3 regions of the Streptomyces sp. NPDC047072 genome follow, and region 3 is predicted to be linked to each of the others. Evidence: riboswitches for the same ligand, from Rfam matches in the RefSeq annotation. Region 3 holds a riboswitch; each other region holds the start of a gene.

Region 1 (4,729 bases), on a different contig from region 3:
AGCTGACCGGGGACCGGGGCATCGCCTCCGTCACCGCCGCGACCTTCTTCGTGCGGATCGTCATGTCGCCGTTCGCGCACCCCCTGTTCACCGTGCTCACCGGGATCGGCTTCGGCATCTCCGCGCTGTCGGCGGAGCGCCACCATGTGCGGCGGGTGCTCGTGCCGGTCGCCGGGCTGCTGCTCGCCATGGGCATGCACGCGATGTGGAACGGCTCGTCGACGTTCGGGGAGTACGGGTTCTTCGCGGTGTACGCGATGTTCATGGTGCCGGCGTTCGCGCTGCTGACCTGGCTGGTGATCTGGACGCGGCAGCGGGAGCTGCGGGCCGTGCGGGAGGAGCTGCCCGTGTACGCCGCGACGGGGTGGCTGGCGCCGGTCGAGCCGTACGTCCTCGGGTCGATGCGGGCACGGCGGCTGGCCCGGCAGTACGCGCGGCGGCAGCTCGGGGGGCGTGCCGCGGCGCGGGCGGTCGCGGAGTACGAGGCGTACGCGACGTCTCTCGCGTTTCTGCGGCGGCGGGGGCGGCAGGGGCGGGCGGGGGCCGACTTCCTCGTACGGGAGCGGGAGTTGCTGCTGGAGCTGTGGGCGCGGCGGGAGGTGGCCCGGGTGGCGCTGGACCACGCGGGGCGGATGGCCGCGCCGCCGGTCCCGGTGGCTGCGCCGCCCTGGCCGGTGTACGGGGTGTACGGGCAGGGCCATCCGGCGGTGCCGTACCCGATCTACAACCCGTACCGGACGTAGGGGCTCGGGCGGGCTCTGGGGCGGGTTCGGCACCGCCGGTCCGTGCCGCGGGGGCTGAGCGCCGTGGCGGCGGGAGGAAAGGGCCGACAGAAGCAAGAGACCGGCGCAGAGGGAGACCGGCGCAGAAGTTGGCCGACCCCAAGGTCAAGCCGACGGCAGGGTCAGGCCGACGCCTCCGTCAGGCGGGTCACCTCCTCCTCCGTCAGGGTCAGGTTCGGGAGGTCCAGCAGGGGTGGGAGTTGGTCCGCCGTGCGGGCCGAGGCGATGGGGGCTGTCACCGTCGGTTGGGACGTCAGCCAGGCCAGGGCCACCGTGGCGACCGCCGTGTCGTGGGCCGCCGCGATCTCGTCCAGGGCCGTCAGGACACTGCGGCCGCGCTCCGTGTCCAGGTGCTTGCCGGCGCCCCTTGCCGCACGCGCGCTGTCGACCGTCGTGCCGGGCCGGTACTTGCCCGTGAGGAAGCCGGACGCGAGGGCGAAGTACGGGACCGCGGAGAGGCCCTCGCGGGCGACGACGTCCTGGAGGTCACCCTCGTACGTGTCGCGCGAGACCAGGTTGTAGTGGGGCTGCACGGCCACGTACCGCGCCAGCCCCTCGCGGTCGGAGAAGTCGAGGGACTCCTGGAGCCGCTCGGCGGAGATGTTGGACGCGGCGATGTGCCGGACCTTGCCCGCCCGCACCAGCTCGTCGAGCGCGCCGATGATCTCCTCGACGGGGATCTCCGGCTTGTCGAAGTGCGTGTAGTAGAGGTCGATGTGGTCGGTGCCGAGGCGCTTCAGCGAGGCCTCAGCCGCCGCCTTGATGTTCGCGCCCGACAGGCCCTGGAAGTCGGGGTGCTGGCTGACCTTCGTGGCGATCACGACGTCGTCGCGGTTCCTCCGCGCTGCCACCCACCTACCGATGATCGTCTCCGACTCGCCGCCGGAGTTGCCGTCGATCCACGCCGAGTACGAGTCGGCCGTATCGACGAAGTTGCCGCCGGCGGCCGTGTACGCGTCGAGGACCGCGAACGAGGTGGCCTCGTCCGCGGTCCAGCCGAACACGTTGCCGCCGAGGGAGAGCGGGAAGACCTCCAGATCGGAGGAGCCGAGCTTGCGAAGCGGAGAGCGAGAGGAAGTCATGTCCTACGTCAACGCGCGCACCGGACGCCCGCCTTCCGCTACGGCCGCAAAATCGCCGTAAATCCCATGGCCCTCGTAGACCTCAGGGGTTGAGCCCCTTGCTCCGCAGCCAAGCCATCGGGTCGATCCCGTCGGCCTGTCCACCCGGATGCACCTCCAGGTGCAGATGCGCCCCGGTCACGTTGCCCGTCGCACCCACCCGCCCGATGACATCCCCCGTGGCGACCTTCTGCCCGACGCTGACGCTGATCGAGGACTGGTGGCAGAACCACAGCTCGGTGCCGTCGTCGAGGGTGAGGATCGTGCGGTAGCCGTAGGAGCCGGCCCAGCCGGCCTCCGTGATGGTGCCGCTGTGGATCGCCTTGATGAGCGTGCCCGTGGGGGCCGCGAAGTCGAGGCCGGTGTGGTAGCCGGAGGACCACAGGGAGCCGGCCTGCCCGAAGGTGCCGGTGATGGTGTACGAGGAGGTCGGCAGCGTGAACTGCTTGGCGAGCTCGGCCAGGCGCTCGGCCTCGGCCTTCTTCGCCGCCTCCGCCTCCGCCTTCTCCTTGGCGGCCTTGGCCTTGGCCTGCGCGTCCTTCTCCGCCTTCGCGGCGGCGTCGCGCGCCTCCTTGTCGGCGGCGTCGGCGACGGCCTGGGCGGCACGGGTGTCGATCTGGTCCTGCTGGACCTCGGCCTGGGCGAGGATGCGCGAGCGCAGCGCCTCACCGGCGTCGGAGGTGCCCTGCGCGGTACCGGCGGTGGTGGTCTCACCGACCGTGCTGAACGCGGTGGCGGTGTCGGCGGCGGAGTCGTCGTCCGAGATGAGGGAGCCGACGCCGGGCAGGTCGGGCATGGAGATCGACACCGGCGGCTTGCCGGTGTTGGCGCTGGCCATCCCGCCCGCGCTGACGGCGGCTATGACTCCGACGCCGAGCACGGTGGAGCTACGGGCGAATCCTCCGCCACGCTGCTTGGCGACACGGTGCCGGCCCCGGACGGGGGCGACGGACTCCGCGGTGGGGTTCCACTCACCGAGCGGGGCCTCGTCGTCGGCGCGGTAACCGCCGTACACAAGGGTGTTGCCGGTTGCGTACGGGGCCTCGGGGGCAGGCGGGTTGGACGCCACGTGGGCGTGCTCCTTTCCTTCCTTCTCGCCTACCGGGTTAGCTGACGGGTTCGGAGCAGGAAGGTCTCCTACGCGCGTAAACCTGCCGTGCTGCCACGGCGGAAGACGTGCGATTCACCCCAAGTGGTGGTTCCCCGGTTCCCTTGCGGAATTCGGCGCGTGAGCACGGAGCCGTCTCTTGTGACGGCTGGGACGACCGCGCTGCGTTATCGAACGTTAATAGACCCGGGGGGCGGATTCCAAGCTGTTCCGCTTGATCATTAACGAAATCCCGCTGGACTTACGGCCCATGACCGGCGAAAAACGGGCGAGTTGACCCGGCCTCAGCCGGACCACAGGTATTGACGGTATGTCAGTTGTTATGCGGAGGGCGCTCGCCCGCTCACGCCTGGTGACCACAGAAAGGGGAAACGCACCGAGGGCCGGAACCCTTTCGGATTCCGGCCCTCGGACCTGAGTAGCGGGGACAGGATTTGAACCTGCGACCTCTGGGTTATGAGCCCAGCGAGCTACCGAGCTGCTCCACCCCGCGTCGGTGTGACACCAGCATACGCCATTCGCGGGACCGCTCGCGCCACGTGCCGTCAGAGGCCGGGGTTGCCCGCGTGGGTGAGGGTCTCCCAGGAGACGAAGAGGTCGTCGGTGCCGGCGGGCCGGGTCTCCTCGGCGAGCCTGTGCGCGGCCGGGACGGGCATGTCGAGCCGGTCCTCCAGATGGTTGAGCGCGACCTCCAGGTCCGGGCCCATGTTCCGGTCGACCTTGCCGCCGCACAGCCAGGCGGGCGCGGGCTCGCCGGACTGGTAGCGGGCGTGGAAGGCGAGCGCGGCCTCCAGGCGGTCCTTGACCTCGCCGTACAGGTCGACGCCCTGGTGCCAGGCGGTCTCGGCGGCGTGCGCGGTGGCGGCGAGGGAGTAGCCGACGTGCTTGAAGTTGCGGCAGGTCTCCTGGGAGAGGCCGTCCTTGTAGGTCGTCTGCCCGAACCAGTACGTCGTCAGCTTCTGCGGGGTGGTCATGGTGGAGCCGGGCGGCGTGAGCGGCACCTTGCCGTCCTTCTCCAGGTAGAAGTACGCGGGCACGCGCTCCCGGAAGCGCTGGACGGCGTGGTCGAAGGCCTTGTGGTCGTTGAGGAAGACCGCGATGCCCATGGCCGCGTCCGTCATCACGAGGTCCCAGTTGCCGTTGTAGTCGGGCACCTTCTGGGTGACGGTCGGCAGATAGGCGGTGCGCAGCATGGTCTCGAAGCGCCGGACGCGGTCGGCGGGCCAGCCCGCCCCCTCGCTGTACCGGATGATCTCGCCGGCCCGCGCCCAGGTCGCCCCGGCCCACCCGGTCTGCAGCCCGGCGTCCTCCTCCGTGTGCCGCTTCACCGTCGCCGACCAGGCGTCCATGATCTCCCTGGCCTTCACGGCGTGCTGCCGCTTGCCCGTGACGGAGAAGAGCAGAGCCTGCGTATAGGCCGCGATGGCGTCCTCACGCTCCTCGACACACCCGTGCTTGGGCTTGTTCCCCCAGGGACAGTCGACGTTCGCGATCGGCTCCGGCCGGTACTTGTACGACCCGTACTTGCTGTCCCGCATGTCCAGGTACGCCTTCAGCCACGGCTGCTTCCCCGCCGTCACCTTCTCCCGTACGACATCCAGCTGCCCCCGGCTGACCAGCACACCGGGATGCGTGAACCCGGCGTCCGCGGGCAGCGCACGGGCCATCGTGCGGGTACCGGGGCCGGTGGTACCGCAGGAGGCGACACCGAGGGCGAG
Region 2 (4,729 bases), on a different contig from region 3:
CTCTCACCCCTCAACCGGTACCCGCGATCCTCGAATACCTGCCGTACCGCCTCACCGACTGGACCGCGCCCCGCGACCGGCAGCGCCACCCCTGGTACGCGGGTCACGGCTACGCCTCCGTGCGCGTGGACGTGCGCGGGCACGGCAACAGCGAGGGCCTGCCGACGGACGAGTACTCGGCGACGGAACTCACCGACGGGGTCGAGGTGGTGAACTGGCTGGCCGCACAGCCCTGGTGCGACGGCGCAGTGGGCATGTTCGGCATCTCCTGGGGCGGCTTCAACTCCCTCCAGATCGCGGCCCTCGCGCCCGAGCCGCTCAAGGCGGTCGTCACCGTCTGCTCCACGGACGATCGCTATGACAACGACGTGCACTACATGGGAGGTTCCGTCCTCGCCGTCGACATGCACGCCTGGGCGGCGACCATGCTCGCCTTCGTCTGCCGCCCGCCGGACCCGCTGTACGCGGGCGAGTCCTGGCGGGACCTGTGGCTGAAGCGCCTGGAGGCGGTCGAGCCGTTCGTGCACACCTGGCTGGACCACCAGAAGCGCGACACCTATTGGCGCCACGGCAGCGTCTGCGAGGACTACGGCGCGATCGACGCGGCCGTCCTCGCGGTCGGCGGCTGGCACGACCCGTACCGCGACACGGTCCTGCGTCTGGTCGAGCACCTGCCCAAGGAGCGCGTACGGGGCCTGATCGGCCCCTGGTCGCACCAGTACCCCGACCGCGGCCTGCCGCCCGGCCCGGCGATCGGCTTCCTCCAGGAGACCCTGCGCTGGTGGGACCAGCACCTCAAGGGCATCGACACCAGCGTCATGCGAGAGCCCCTCCTGAGGGCCTACGTCAGCGACTCGCACCCCCCTGCCACCGTCTACGACACCCTCCCGGGCCGCTGGGTCGGCGAGCCGTCCTGGCCCTCGCCGAACGTCCGGATCATCACGTACGGCCTTCAGGGCGCCCCTGTCCCGGTCCGCTCCCCGCAGCACACGGGCGTGGACGCCGGCCGCTTCTTCCCCTTCGGCAACGACGCCGACCTGCCGCCGGACCAGCGCGAGGAGGACGCCCGCTCGGTCTGCTTCGAGTTCGCGGTCGGCGAGGAGACCCGGGTGCTGGGGCGGCCGCGGGTACGGCTCAGGGTGCGTTGCGAGGTACCGCGCGCACAGGTCGTCGCCCGGCTGTGCGACGTGGCCCCGGACGGCTCCTCGACCCTGGTCACCCGGGGCGTGCTGAACCTCTCGGCGCGCCACGGACGCGACCGGGCGGTGCCCTGGGAGCCGGGGGCCACCGAGGAGGTCTCCTTCGAGCTGAACGGCATCGGGCACGCCTTCCCGCCCGGCCACCGCATCCGGCTCGCCGTGTCCTCCGCGTACTGGCCGTGGATCTGGCCGCAGCCGGGCTCGGAGGCGGGCTTCACGCTGGACCCGGCGGGAAGCTTCCTCGAACTGCCGGTACGCGCGCGTGAAGCGTCCTCGGAGGGCGCCGGCAAGGACGCCTCCAAGGAGACCCCCTTCGAAGAGATCTCCTTCGAGGAGCCGGAGCAGTCCGAACCCCTCGGCGTCAGTTACCCGGCCACCTTCGACGAGCCCCGCCCCGAGCGCCTGGTCGTCCGGGACGTCGCCAAGGGCGAGTGGCGTCTTGAGGTCGACCCCCGGTACGGCGGCACGCGCGTGTACCCCGACGGTCTGGAGTTCACCGAGGACGCGCTGGAGACGTACACGATCCAGGAGGCGGACCCGCTGACCGCGCGCACCCGCTCGGACTGGTCGATCCGGCTGCACCGCCCGGAACTCGGCTGGGACACGACCGTCCGCACCCGCTCGGAGATCGGCTGCGACGGGACGGACTTCCTCACCTCGAACGAGGTGATCTGCACCGAGGGCGGCGAGGTGGTCTTCCACCAGACCTGGGAGAAGCGGATCCCACGGACGGCCGGTTAACGATGAGTTGACGCCAGATGACCGTTTCACCCCACTTGCGATCGGGCGTGACTTGGCTCACTCCAACAGGCGGTCCGCGACGGATCCGACGCCGCCTCACCCCCCTTTGCCCGAGCCCGCGTTGAGGCTTGGCGGCCGCAAAGGATCAAGCGGCCCATAAGCCTCACACGCAGGTCAATAGGCGCAGTGTGTGAATCCGGCACTTGTTCCGGACATGTGCTCTCGCATACGTTCCCGGCCTGTCGGGCGGACGCCGAATCCTGCCGCCGCCCGTACACCCACCGAGAACCACGGCAGGAGCGGGGGACCCAGGTAAGTCGCCGGGCCGGGCGTCTTCGGACAAACCGGTACGGCTCGGGGTGAAGTCACGCCTTTCGTGGGCGTGGCCGGGCAGCTCCCGCCCGAACCCGACAGCTCACCTCGCAGGCGACGGAGAGGAACTTCGCCATGCCTGCTGCCGCTCAGCACCGTCACCGCCGCCAGGGCCGTCTCGCCCGCAAGCTCGCCGTCCTCGGCACCGGGGCCGCCGTACTCGCCCTCCCGGTCATCGGCGCGACCAGTGCCTCCGCCGCGACCGTGCCGGTCCAGACCGCCACCTCGCTCGGGTACGCCAACACCCTCGACGGCTGGATCCGCGCGTCCCTCGCGGTCATGGCCGAGAACGGCATCCCGGGGTCGTACAACGGCATCTACCGCAACATCATCCGGGAGTCCTCGGGCAACCCGTACGCGATCAACAACTGGGACTCCAACGCCGCCGCGGGCACCCCGTCCAAGGGCCTGCTCCAGGTGATCGACCCGACGTTCAACGCGTACCACGTCACGAACACGTCCTGGGACCCGTACGACCCGGTCGCGAACATCACCGCCGCCTGCAACTACGCGGCCCAGCGGTACGGCTCCATCGACAACGTGTGGGGCGCCTACTAGGCGAGCCTGAACAGTCTTTCGAGGACGACGGCGATGCCGTCGTCCTCGTTCGACAGGGTCACCTCGTCGGCCACGGCCTTGAGTTCGGGATGGGCGTTGGCCATCGCGACACCGTGGGCCGCCCAGTCGAACATGGGGATGTCGTTGGGCATGTCCCCGAACGCGATGGTCGTCTCCGGGCCCAGGCCCAGATGGTCGGCGGCCAGCGCGAGACCGGTCGCCTTGGTGATGCCGCATGGCTGGAGTTCGACGGTGCCGGGGCCGGACATGGTGACCGTGGCCAGCGAGCCCACCACCGAGCGCGCCGTCACCGCCAACTCGTCGTCAGACAGGTAGGGGTGACGGAGCAGCACCTTGCTGATCGGCTCGCACCACAGGTCGTCGCGGCGCCCGACCCGCACCGCGGGCAGCGTCGGATGGGGCATCAGATAGCCCGGCTCGATGAGCGTGAGCCCGTCGACGCCGTCCTGGTCGACAGCCGCGTACACCTGCCCGACCTCCGCCTCGATCTTGCCGAGCGCGGTCTCGGCCAGCTCCCGGTCCAGGGTCACCGACCACAGCAGACGGTCCGCGCCGGCGTCGTACACCTGCGCGCCCTGTCCGCACACCGCGAGCCCCGTGCTGCCGAGGTCGTCGAGGAGCGGCCGCACTCTGGGCGCGGGGCGTCCGGTCACGACGAGATGCTTCGCACCCGCCTCCGCCACCCGTTCGAGCACGGCCCGGGACCGGTCGGAGAGCGTGTCGTCGGCCCGCAGCAGCGTTCCGTCCAGGTCGGTGGCGATGAGTGAATATGCGGTGGAGGCGGCCATGATCAGAGAATACGGTCGGCAGGCCCGTGCGACTCGACGCGAACCGGACGGCTGCTGCTTTCACATACGTTGACGTGTGTTCCGGTTACGCGGAGCCCCGTACGACCAGTTCCGTCGGCAGGATCACCCCGGCCGTGTCCTCGCCCGCGATCTGCGCGAGCAGCATGCGGACCATCTCGGCGCTGATGCGTTCGAAGGGCTGGCGCATGGTGGTGAGGGCGGGCGCGATGGAGGTGGCCGCGTGCGAGTCGTCGAAGCCGCCGACAGCGATGTCATCCGGGACCGAACGCCCGCACTGCTGCAGGACGTTGACGACCCCGAGGGCCATCAGGTCGGAGGCGACGAAGACCGCGTCCATGTCGGGTGCCTGCGCGAGCAGCGTACGGGCCGCCTGTTCGCCGCCGCTGCGGCGGAAGTCGCCCTCCACCACGAGCGCCGGGTCGTAGGGCAGGCCCGCCTCGGCGAGCACGTCCCGGTAGCCGGCCAGCCGGTCGGGGCCGCCCGGCATGTCGAGCGGCCCGGTGACCATGCCGATGCGGCGGCGGCCGCCCGCGAGCAGATGGCGGACCATCTCCTGCGCGCCGTCGCGGTCGGCGGCGGCCACGTAGCTCACCTTGGAGCCGAGCCCTATCGGCTTGCCGCAGACCACCAACGGGATCCCGGCGTCGTGCAGTTCGGCGGCGACCGGGTCACCGCTGTGGTTGGAGAGCAGCAGCACCCCGTCGACGTGGCCCGAGGTGATGTACCGGGTCAGCCGGCGCCGGTCGTCGTCGCTGGCGGCCAGCATGAGCAGCAGCGGGATGTCGTGCTGGGCGAGGTGCTCCGTGCAACCGCGCAGCAGGATGTTGAAGTTGGGGTCCTCGAAGAACTTCTCCTGCGGTTCGGTGAGCAGGAAGGCCACCGAGTCGGACCGGCCGGTGCTCAGGCTGCGGGCGTGCCGGTTGACGACGTATCCCGTCTTCCTGATGGCGGCCTCCACCGACCGCCGGGCGGCCGGCGAGACGTAGTGGCCGCCGTTCAGGAACCGGGAGACGGTACCGCGCGACACGC
Region 3 (4,729 bases):
GCACCTCGGCGGCGAAGCGCCGGATGCCGCGCTCGCGGGCGACGGCCCCGATGTGTTCGAGCAGGGCGGAGGCGACACCGCGCCCCTGGTGGGCGTCCTGGACGAGGAAGGCGACCTCGGCCTCGTCGGCCGGGGACGACGCGGGCATTCCGTCGGCGCCGATCCGGTCGTAGCGTACGGTGGCGATGAACTCGCCGCCGACCGTGGCGGCGAGACCCACCCGGTCCACAAAGTCGTGGTGCGTGAAGCGGTGGACGTCCTTGGCGGACAGGCGAGGGTAGGGCGCGAAGAAGCGGTAGTACTTCGACTCGTCCGAGACCTGCTCGTAGAAGCTGACGAGGCGATCGGCGTCGTCGACGGTGATGGGCCGGATGCGTGCGGTGCCGCCGTCGCGCAGCACCACGTCGGCCTCCCAGTGGGCGGGGTACTCGTGCCGGTCCGACGCGCTCTGCATGGGCCCCAGAGTACGGCTCGCGTACGACAACGGCGCGAGGCAGCCTGTGGAGAACGCGCGCGGGCGCGCAAGGACGGAGGTCGGGCCGAGGCCGCGGTCCGACCGCCTGCCCCGGAAGGGACTTCGGGCCCCTCCGGAGTGGCTTCATGTGTGGGAAACTGGTCTAGACAACCCTGAACACCGAAGGGCAGCATCACATGGCTGAGCGCCGCGTCAACGTCGGCTGGGCCGAGGGCCTCCACGCCCGCCCCGCTTCCATCTTCGTCCGGGCCGCCACGGCCGCAGGTATCCCGGTGACGATCGCCAAGGCCGACGGCAACCCCGTCAACGCGGCCTCCATGCTGGCGGTCCTGGGCCTGGGCGCCCAGGGCGGCGAGGAGATCGTCCTCGCCTCCGACGCGGAGGGCGCGGACGTGGCCCTCGACCGGCTCGCGAAGCTCGTCTCCGAGGGACTCGAGGAACTGCCCGAGACCGTCTGAGCAACGCACACGCAAAAAAGCACCGAGGGGCTCGTCCGAATTATCGGGCGGGCCCTTCGCATTTCCCTCGCGCACCACTCTCGCGGGCAGCAGAAATAATCCCCCGCGAATTTCCCCCTCTTTGTATACGGCGCCCGTGTTAATGCCGCAGACCGGTCACGTTTACAGAATGTTGCGAGGTCCTCACACGCTCCGCGCGGTCGCCGCCCCCGGGGAACCGCGGCCGGTGCGCGGCGCCCGAGCGCTCGGTGTGCAGCGCCGTGATCGCCCGCGCGCGCTCGCCGTCCCCGCGTGCCACCGCGTCCACGATCGCGCCGTGCTCCGCCCAGGACTCCACCGGGTTGGCGGGCGCGTCCACGACGTACATCCAGGCGATCTTGTGGCGCAGCTGGGTCAGCAGGGAGGACAGCGCGGGGCTGCCCGAGGCCTGGGCGAGCGTCTCGTGGAACCAGCCGCCCAAGGAGCGCAGATCCTCGCTGTTGCCCCTCCTGGCCCGCTCCTGGCCCAGCCGGACCAGCCCGCGCAGCACCTTCAGATGGGCCTCGGTGCGACGCTGGGCGGCCCGTGCGGCGCCGAGCGGCTCCAGGAGCATGCGCATCTCCAGGAGGTCGGCACCCTCCTGCTCGGTCGGTTCGGCGACGCACGCGCCCGCGTGCCGCCGCGTCACCACGAAGCCCTCGGCCTCCAGGGTGCGCAGGGCCTCCCGGACGGGGACGCGGGAGACGCCGTAGCGGCGGGCGAGCAGTTCCTCGGTGAGCCGGCTCCCGCGCTCGTAGACACCCGCGACGATGTCGTCCCGGATCGCCGTGCATACCGAGTGCGCCGGAATACGCATGTCCGACCTCCGTCTTAATCCCCGTGAAACGTCGCCGATTGACGTGTGTTCCGTGACTCTATTGCAATGAGCCGGAATTTCCGATGCCGGGCCGGAATCCAGGGATATTTTTTGGACAGCGGGGGTCCCAAAACGACGAAAACCCCGGCCGGGGCGGCCGGGGCTCGTGATGGATCTCGCCGTACGTCGTCAGACGTTCACGCCGTGCGAGCGCAGGTAGGAGACGGGGTCGATGTCCGAGCCGTACTCGGGGGTGGTGCGGGCCTCGAAGTGCAGGTGCGGCCCGGTGACGTTGCCGGTCGCGCCGGAGAGGCCGATCTGCTGCCCGGGGGTGACCGACTGGCCGACCGAGACGCCGATGGACGACAGGTGGCCGTACTGGGTGTACGTGCCGTCGGCCATCCTGATCACGATCTGGTTCCCGTACGACCCTCCCCAGCCGGCCTCCACGACGGTGCCGCGGCCGACCGCGTGCACGGAGGTGCCGCTGGCCGCGTGGAAGTCGACGCCGGTGTGGCTGCCGGAGGACCACAGGGAGCCGCCGGTCTTGTAGCCGGTGGAGATGTACGAGCCGGAGATCGGGGCGACGAAGGCGTTGAGGCGCTTGCGCTCGGCCTCGCGGGCGGCGCGCTCCTTGGCCTCGCGCTCCTCCTTGGCGCGCTCGGCGGCCTTCTTCTTCGCGGCCGCCACGGCCGCCTTGTGCTCGGCGGCCTCCTGCTGGGCGGTGGCCTGGGCGTCGATCTGGGCGGCGACGGTGTCGCCGACGCTGATGACCGGAGTGAGGCCGGTCTGCTCGACGGAGTTCTCGGCGGCGAACGCGGGGGCGGCGATGGTGCCGATGACGCCGGTGGTGGCCAGGGCCGCGACTCCCGCCGCGCGGGCGGCGGTGCGCTTCATCCGGCCGGGACGTCGGTGCTTCCCGGTGGCGCAGGTGAACGCCATGTGGTGGCTGGTCCTTTCCTTCCCTCTCGCCTACCGGGTTAGCTGACGGGTTCGGAGCAGGAAGGTCTCCTACGGACGCGGGCGTCCGATTCACCCCAGGGACTGCGGATGGGTCCCCGGCTCCCCTGGCTCGCGCCAGACGGGGACTCGGCGATGACTGTCCGGTGCCGCGGATGCGGCGCGGTGCCTGACGGACAGCCCGGAAGACGCTAAGCGGGGGCTCTTCCCATCCCCAAACGGATCAAGGTCTTTGTTGCACATCCCACAGGGCAGACAGGCAACCTCCTCCTCAATTCGGACATCAAAGGGCCCTGGTGACGCTCCGGTCACCAGGGCCCCGCACGCGCGTGTGCCTACTCCGCGGAGACGACCTTGACCTCGCCGATGCCGAGGGCCTCGACGGGCGCCTTGATCTGCGCCGCGTCGCCGACCAGGACCGTCACCAGCCGGTCCACGGGGAAGGCGCTCACGGCGGCCGCGGTGGCCTCGACGGTGCCGGTCGCGGCGAGCTGCTGGTACAGCGTCGCCTGGTAGTCGTCCGGCAGGTGCTGCTCGACCTGGTCGGCCAGGGTGCTCGCCACGGCCGCCGCGGTCTCGTACTTGAGCGGCGCCACACCGACGAGGTTCTGTACGGCGACGTCCCGCTCGGCGTCGGTGAGACCGCCCTCGGCGAGCGTGCGCAGCACCGTCCACAGGTCTTGGAGCGCCGGGCCGGTGTTCGGGGTGTCCACGGAGCCGCTGATGGCGAGCATCGCCGCGCCCGAGCCGTCCGGGGCGGACCTGAGGACTTGCCCGAAGGCCCGTACGCCGTAGGTGTAGCCCTTCTCCTCGCGCAGGACGCGGTCCAGGCGGGAGGTGAGGGTGCCGCCGAGGCAGTAGGTGCCGAGCACCTGCGCGGGCCACACGCGCGCGTGCCGGTCGGCGCCGATACGGCCGATCAGGAGCTGGGTCTGGACGGCGCCGGGGCGGTCCACGATGACGACCCGGCCGGTGTCGTCGGCGGTCACCGGCGGCACGGGCCGCGGCTCGGCCGTGGAGCCGGTCCAGGAGCCGAGGGTGTCCGAGAGCAGCGCGTCGAGGTCGATGCCGGTGAGGTCGCCGACGACCACGGCGGTCGCGGTGGCGGGCCGGACGTGCTTCTCGTAGAAGGCGCGTACGGCGGCGGAGTCGATGTTCTCGACCGTCTCCTCGGTGCCCTGGCGCGGGCGCGAGACGCGAGAGTCGGCCGGGAACAGCTCCTTGGAGAGCTCCTTGGCGGCCCGGCGGGAGGGGCTGGCCAGCTCGTGCGGGATCTCGTCAAGGCGGTTGCGGACGAGGCGCTCGACCTCGCTGTCGGCGAACGCGGGCGCCCTGAGGGCGTCGGCGAGCAGACCGAGCGCCTTGGCGAGGCGGGAGGCCGGGACTTCGAGGCTGATCCGCACGCCGGGGTGGTCGGCGTGCGCGTCGAGGGTGGCGCCGCAGCGCTCCAGCTCGGCGGCGAACTCCTCGGCGGAGTGCTTGTCGGTGCCCTCGGAGAAGGCGCGCGCCATGATCGTGGCGACGCCGTCCAGGCCGGCCGGTTCGGCGTCCAGGGGCGCGTCCAGGAGGACCTCGACGGCGACGACCTGCTGGCCGGGGCGGTGGCAGCGCAGGACGGTCAGGCCGTTGCCGAGCGCTCCGCGCGTGGGGGCCGGAAAGGCCCAGGGCCGGGCCTCGCCGGCCTGGGGCTGGGGGTGGAAGTCCATCGCGGCGAGCTCGGTCACTGGGCCGCCTCCTCGTTCTCGTCCTGGTCGGCAGTGGCTTCGGGGGCGGTCGGTTCGTAGACCAGCACCGCGCGGTTGTCGGGACGCAGCTTGGCCTTGGCGACCGCCTGGACCTCCTCGGCGGTCACCTCCAGGACGCGCTGTACGGCGGTCAGGGCGAGCTGGGGATCGCCGAACAGGACGGCGAAGCGGCACAGTTCGTCGGCGCGGCCCGCGACGGTGCCGAGCCGGTCCAGCCACTCGCGCTCCAACTGGGCCTGGGCGCGCTCCATTTCCT

What was found. Region 3 has a riboswitch for cyclic di-AMP ahead of ABZ896_RS45335 (M23 family metallopeptidase). Riboswitches for the same ligand answer to the same signal wherever they lie in the genome.
Region 1: it holds a riboswitch for cyclic di-AMP, as region 3 does, so the genes downstream of both, ABZ896_RS50855 (M23 family metallopeptidase) here and ABZ896_RS45335 (M23 family metallopeptidase) in region 3, are expected to answer to the same signal.
Region 2: it holds a riboswitch for cyclic di-AMP, as region 3 does, so the genes downstream of both, ABZ896_RS11190 (transglycosylase SLT domain-containing protein) here and ABZ896_RS45335 (M23 family metallopeptidase) in region 3, are expected to answer to the same signal.

The regions. Positions count from the first base shown of each region.
Region 1 covers NZ_JBEYVC010000285.1:1,780-6,508, forward strand. Annotated here, with positions in the region: gene ABZ896_RS50845 (PrsW family intramembrane metalloprotease) at 1-743, shown strand, start outside; gene ABZ896_RS50850 (aldo/keto reductase) at 905-1,864, opposite strand; gene ABZ896_RS50855 (M23 family metallopeptidase) at 1,947-2,972, opposite strand; cyclic di-AMP (ydaO/yuaA leader) riboswitch at 2,984-3,140, opposite strand; tRNA gene ABZ896_RS50860 (tRNA-Met) at 3,431-3,504, opposite strand; gene ABZ896_RS50865 (alginate lyase family protein) at 3,557-4,729, opposite strand, start outside.
Region 2 covers NZ_JBEYVC010000018.1:94,116-98,844, reverse strand. Annotated here, with positions in the region: gene ABZ896_RS11195 (CocE/NonD family hydrolase) at 1-1,940, shown strand, start outside; cyclic di-AMP (ydaO/yuaA leader) riboswitch at 2,210-2,382, shown strand; gene ABZ896_RS11190 (transglycosylase SLT domain-containing protein) at 2,388-2,870, shown strand; gene ABZ896_RS11185 (HAD family hydrolase) at 2,867-3,679, opposite strand; gene ABZ896_RS11180 (LacI family DNA-binding transcriptional regulator) at 3,765-4,729, opposite strand, start outside.
Region 3 covers NZ_JBEYVC010000197.1:7,409-12,137, reverse strand. Annotated here, with positions in the region: gene ABZ896_RS45350 (GNAT family N-acetyltransferase) at 1-454, opposite strand, end outside; gene ABZ896_RS45345 (HPr family phosphocarrier protein) at 652-933, shown strand; gene ABZ896_RS45340 (GntR family transcriptional regulator) at 1,073-1,768, opposite strand; gene ABZ896_RS45335 (M23 family metallopeptidase) at 1,958-2,710, opposite strand; cyclic di-AMP (ydaO/yuaA leader) riboswitch at 2,723-2,873, opposite strand; gene ABZ896_RS45330 (pitrilysin family protein) at 3,064-4,452, opposite strand; gene ABZ896_RS45325 (pitrilysin family protein) at 4,449-4,729, opposite strand, start outside.